DNA from 2 places in the Pseudoalteromonas sp. T1lg21 genome. Region 2 is predicted to be linked to the other one. Evidence: predicted binding sites of a transcription regulator. Region 2 holds the regulator's gene; the other holds the start of a gene.

Region 1 (3,181 bases), 110 kb from region 2:
AATATGATCAAGCAAGATGAAGACTTTGAGTTAATTTCAGAGCCAGAGCTTTGCCTATTAACCTACCGTTATGTTCCAAAAGAGATCCAAGCAAAGCTGAATGAGGCTGACGAAGAAACGAAATTAGATATTTACGCTTCGTTGAATCGCTTTACTGCGAGCATGCAAAAACGTCAGCGTGAAGCGGGACGTTCTTTTGTATCCCGTACTCGTTTAACACCTGCAAAGTATGACCATCAACCTACCGTGGTTTTTCGCGTTGTTTTAGCTAACCCATTAACCTCTAAAGCGATTCTAAAAGATATTTTAGCGGAGCAAAAAGAGCTGGCGAAAACCGATCCGGTATTTAAAAAATATTTAAGTAAGTATATGGATTAGAAAAGGGAGCGTGATGCTCCTATTCACTAAAGCAGCTTGCTTTGATCATGTTACTGATAATCGCTTGCGAAGGTTTTATTTTTTCCATCGCCAAAAACTCATCTGGCTGGTGGGCTTGGTTAATTGAGCCAGGTCCCATAACAATGGTTTCGCAGCCAAGCTGTTGAATGAAAGGGGCTTCTGTACAATAGTTTACAGCGACAGCAGGTTGACCCGAGACTTTTTCGGCCAGCTTTACTAATGCTGTATCCGTGCTGCCGCTAAACGCAGGGATAGGTTCATGCATGTCGATAACACTTACAGCATTTGGGTATTGGGCATTAATTTCTTCTGCAGCAGTTAGCAAAATCGCTTGCAGTTCTTGCACGCTTAAACCAGGTAAAGGTCGCATATCAATGTGCATTTCACAGCAGCCACAAATGCGGTTGGCATTGTCGCCACCATGAATATGACCAAGGTTCAAAGTAGGGTACGGAATTTCAAAGTGGTCAACTGAATATTTATTCTTTAATTCTTCTTTAATGATTAACAATTTTGTAATCATTTTATGCATGACTTCGATGGCGTTTAAACCACGCTCAGGATCAGAGCTATGGCCTGAGCGGCCAATCACACGAATCGCTGTACTCATATGGCCTTTATGAGTAAATACTGGTGTCATATCAGTTGGTTCACCAATGATACAGCGCGCTGGTTTTAAATCTGGGTGGCGGCAAATTTGCTGTGCACCGGCCATCGTGGTTTCTTCGTCGGCTGTGGCTAGGATCAATAGTGGCTCTGTTTGCTTCGTAGCATCAAGCTCGCTAATTGCCTGCAATACAAAGGCAAAAAAGCCTTTCATATCAATACTACCTAAACCATATAGTTTATTGTCATGCTCGCTGAGTTTAAACGGATCGTAATTCCAGCGGCTATCATCAAATGGCACCGTATCGGTATGACCTGCAAGCATTAAACCGCCATCCCCTTCACCACGTTTGGCTAATAAGTTGTAACGGCCTTTGCCGTTTTCAAGCTCTGTGATTTCACAAGTAAAACCAAGGCTTTCGCACCAATTTGCGAGCAAGGTGATAACCCCTTTATTGCTCATGCACAAAGAATCTTCAATCGCACTAATTGAAGGGGCTGCAATCAGCTGCTGATACATAGATAAAAAAGAGGGTAGCGACATAAAAAATCCAAAAATAATTATTCAATCTAATTGCATAACAATATAAAAGTATTTATGATGAATATCAATTCACTTTTTAAGCATAAATATTAGTAAAGCTGTACGATGAACACGAAACGACGATAACCTGATTTCATTACTTTAGACAGTGTTTTTATTCGCAATTGTGCGAGTAATTTTAGGCGTATCGATAAACAGATTTAATAGGTAAAAGTAAGCAATGAATGTAGTGATTATTGGCGCAAGTGGTTATAGCGGCGCAGAGCTAGCAAGTTTAGTTGCTAAGCATCCAAAACTGACCCTACAAGCATGTTATGTGTCTGAAGGGAGTTTAGATAAAGATAAATTATTAAGCGATTTATACCCTGAGCACCTTGGATTGTTAGAGTATCCACTACAGCCTCTAACAGCTGAGGCTTTCCAAGATATCGAAAATAATGCTGATTATGTGTGCCTGTGTACAGACCACAAGGTCAGTGTTGATCTTGCTCCCCAATTTTTAGCCATGGGTAAAAAAGTATTCGACCTATCTGGTGGTTTCCGTTTAGCTGGGAATGAGGATTACCTAACTTATTACGGTTTCGCACATGAACATCCAGAGCTTTTAACACAAGCTGCATATGGTTTAGCTGAATGGAATAGTGATGCGATCAGTAAAGCAAACCTTGTTGCTGTAGCGGGTTGTTACCCAACCGCAGCACTTAATTCTTTAAAACCACTTAAAGAAGCAGGGCTATTAGCTGATCAAGCCATTATTGTTAATGCGGTGTCAGGTGTTACAGGCGCTGGCAGAAAAGCCAGTGTTAATACGCATTTCTGCGAAGTGTCACTTGCTCCTTATGGTTTGTTTAATCACAGACACACACCTGAGATTGAGCAGCACCTTGGTCACCCTGTGTTATTCACCCCACATTTAGGTAATTTTCCTCGCGGAATTTTAGAAACTATTTATGTGCAATTAAAACCGGGCGTAACAGCAGAGCAAGTGAGCGCGGCATATCAAGTGTTAGCTAACGAGCCGTTAATTCGCTTACTTGGCAATAAAATTCCAAGCATCAAAGGCGTCGCTAAACAACCATTTGTTGATATTGCATGGCAACAAAAAGGTGAGCAACTCATCGTTATGTCTGCGATTGATAACCTTCTAAAAGGCGCGGCAGGACAAGCATTACAGTGTATTAATTTAGCCATGGGTGAACCTCATCACACTGGTTTAGTAGGAGCGCTGTAATGAAAACTTGGATCATTAAAGTCGGTGGTGCTGTGTTAAATAGCGCAGATGCAGCAAAAGCGCTTTTTGATGTTTTAGCCTCTGAACAAGATAACTTTGTCATTGTTCATGGTGGTGGTGCCTTAGTGGATGCTTGGTTACAAGACGCAGGTTTTGTAACTGCAAAACATCAAGGCTTACGTATCAGCCCAAATGAGCAAATGCCTTATATTGTTGGTGCCCTTGCAGGTTGTGCCAATAAACAATTAATGAGCCAAGCAATCAGCGCAGGTCACAAACCTGTGGGTTTAAGCCTTTATGAAGCGGGTGTACTGGTATCTGAAAAACTTAAAGTATTGGCGCAAGTAGGTCAGTGTTCAGGTAGTTGTGACAGCGTGCTACCTAGCTTACTTGAACAAGGT
Region 2 (3,181 bases):
TGCAATGCAAAAAGCTGAGCAAGAAGCTGACAAAGCGATTGCTTGCATTGCTTTCTTACCAGACACACCGTACAAAAAAGCATTAGAGAGTTTGGCACGCATCGCCGTTGCCCGCGATCATTAAACGCTATTTATTCGAGCCATTAAAAAAGCCTGCATATGCAGGCTTTTTTGTTTTCGGCGATTTAAAAAACCGCCTATCATCTGTCGGAATTAACCGTTGATGAAATCAACACCTTCTTGGATGTCTTTGTTAAGAGTAGCTAGCATGTCGTTTTTAGCTTGCTCTTCGAATGCACTTAACTCACCGTAAGAAAGGATTTCTTCAACGCCGTTTTTACCTAAACGAACTGGGTGTGCGAAGTATGCTGCATCACCGTTTTCAACTGCAACGTATGCGTAATCAACAACTTCTTCACCTTGTAAGCCTTTAACTAAAGACATACAGAAGCGTGCTGCTGCAGCACCCATTGAAAGAGTCGCTGAACCGCCACCCGCTTTAGCGTTAACAACTTCAGTACCTGCGTTTTGGATACGTGGAGTTAATGCTGCAACTTCTTCGTCAGTGAAAGTAACACCTTCAACTTGAGAAAGAAGAGGAAGGATTGTAGTACCTGAGTGACCACCGATCACTGGAACTTTAACGTCAGTTGCGCTTAAACCTTTAAGTTCAGCAACAAATGCTTCTGAACGGATCACGTCAAGTGTTGTGATACCGAATACACGGTTAGCATCGTAAGTACCTGCTTTTTTGAATACTTCAGCAACGATTGGCACAGTGCCGTTAACTGGGTTAGTGATGATACCCACTAACGCTTTAGGACAGTTTCTAACGATGCCTTCAGCTAATGTTTTGATGATACCTGCGTTTACGTTGAAAAGGTCCGCACGGTCCATGCCTGGCTTACGTGGCATACCCGCTGGGATAAGAACGATATCACAACCAGCTAATGCTGCGTCTAGGCTGTCAGCACCAAAGCCTTCAACTTTAACGTCTGTTGGGATGTGAGAAAGATCAACCGCTACACCAGGAACAACAGGGGCAACATCGTATAACGATAATTCAGAACCTGCAGGTAAACTTGTTTTTAATAATAAAGACAATGCTTGGCCGATACCGCCAGCTGCGCCTAAAACAGCAACTTTCATTGGAATTCTCCGTAATTTGAGGTAGGAAATATTTGTGGCCCTAAAGATAATGAAATTAGCGACTAAAAACAAATTTATCCTGCTTATTTCGCGTATAATTTCGACCATAGTTGTAAACTTGGCTGTAAAGACACAGCATTTTGGACGACTTTGTAAACTAATACTGCATAAATATGCAGAGTTGTGTAGAATTACCCTACATTTTATGAATAAAGAAACGGCAACATGCAACCACAAGACAAACAAGAAGCACTGATCAAAGCGTTTAAAGCGCTATTAAAAGAAGAAAACTTCGGCTCACAAGGTGAGATTGTCGAAGCATTAAAAGAGCAAGGCTTTGATAATATTAGCCAAAGTAAAGTCTCTCGCATGTTAAGCAAGTTCGGTGCGGTACGTACTCGCAATGCAAAACAAGAAATGGTGTATTGTTTACCAGCTGAAATGGGTGTGCCAACAGCGAAAAGCCCGCTTCGCCAACTTGTTATCGATATTATGCATAACGAAATGATGATCATTATTCGCACCAGTCCAGGCGCAGCACAATTAATTGCTCGGTTACTTGATTCACTCGGGAAGGCGGATGGTGTACTAGGTACGATTGCAGGTGACGACACTATTTTTATCGCCCCTGCGAAGATTTCTGAAATCGATGTCACGCTTGAGCGCGTGCGCACTTTATTCGATACCGTTTAAAGCTGCTTTAAAAAGTTTACTGACGGGGCGAAAAACGCAGATCCCATATCGGCTTGAGTAAAATCGAGCCAATGATCATAGCAATCGCCCTGCCCTAAGCGACTCTTTAATACCTGTTCAAACGCATCCCCTTGCGCAGCACACGAAACCATTAAAATTCCCTGTTTATGCACATCACCAAATGGCATGCTTTGGTTTAGCAATAGTGGCTGGCCATGCTCATCTTTTAATTCACTACGAACCGCATGACTGGTTTCTACAGCAGGCACAATCAAGCTGTTATCTAAACGCGTGCGCCCCATGATTTGCTCTTGCTCAGACAACGATAAATGCTGCCAGACACTCAAATCATGCACAAAGCGCTGAACATGGATATAACTGCCTTGGTCTTCAAAGTGTCCCGGTTTATCGATAAGTGCTGTGCTACGCTTTTGGCGACCATGTGGCGTATCACCCGCATAGATAAAGCCGTTAAAATCACGCCCGTCTAAAAATCGAAAATTACGAACCTGCTCCACCAGCTCAACATCCGGTGTTAATAATTTTAGGATTTGCAGGGCAAATAGATGATTGACATCTTCGCGGTCTGAGCGAATTTGTACAAACAAATCAAATGGCTGGGCACTAATCACATGCTCACTGTGAGTTACATTCGGAAAGCTTTGCAATTGACTAGGAATAAACTCGGGCAAGATATGCGGCCAATACTGAGCACCAAGGGCAACCACGCACGACAGCATGGCTTCTGAGAACTGATCAGCAAACTCATCTTGAATGACGCTGACGCGTTTTAGTTTTTTACGTAATGACTCATCATGGCCATCGTAAACATTAAAAAACAGGTGCAAACCATGTAAGTTTGCTTCAGCACAAATCCCAGATTGCGCTTGCGCCATAGTGAATCCTTAGCTTCTCGTTATTTGCACAAAGCCAAGGATTCAAGATTGTTATTTATCACTAATCATGAAAAAAATTGACTGTGTGCGGCATTATTTTTATTTTTACAGGCTGCTCAACAGCTAACACGCGATCTTGCTCGGCGGCAACTTCACACTCTTGACCTGCAATATTGATACGGTACACATAACGCGTGCCGATAAAACGTCTTTGCAAGATAGTTAAACTGTTTGCGTCACTGTGCGCAGCTTCACACAACTGAATATGGTGCGGTCTTATATACACTTGACCTTGCTGGCAATTAGTATTGCTTGCCGTCAATGACTGAACCACACCAAACGCCGTTTCGTATTCAGTTGGCGTTAATACTTTTGCCGTTAAGTATATGCCCGTACCAAGAAACTCTGCAACCACCTTTGAGTTAGGTTGACTAAATAACTGC

The links. The regulator ArgR, encoded in region 2, controls arginine synthesis, uptake and breakdown. The targets are predictions, from matches to a motif close to ANTGAATANNTATTCANT.
Region 1: the regulator ArgR is predicted to act here: its motif matches at 1,606-1,623, upstream of argC (N-acetyl-gamma-glutamyl-phosphate reductase).

Annotation. Positions count from the first base shown of each region.
Region 1 is NZ_PQBX01000056.1:638,312-641,492, reverse strand. It holds gene panP (pyridoxal-dependent aspartate 1-decarboxylase PanP) at 1-378, shown strand, start outside; gene argE (acetylornithine deacetylase) at 398-1,549, opposite strand; gene argC (N-acetyl-gamma-glutamyl-phosphate reductase) at 1,770-2,780, shown strand; gene argB (acetylglutamate kinase) at 2,780-3,181, shown strand, end outside.
Region 2 is NZ_PQBX01000056.1:745,011-748,191, forward strand. It holds gene ispB (octaprenyl diphosphate synthase) at 1-124, shown strand, start outside; gene mdh (malate dehydrogenase) at 214-1,149, opposite strand; gene argR (transcriptional regulator ArgR) at 1,375-1,842, shown strand; gene C2M25_RS13650 (Dyp-type peroxidase) at 1,839-2,738, opposite strand; gene C2M25_RS13655 (ABC transporter ATP-binding protein) at 2,800-3,181, opposite strand, start outside.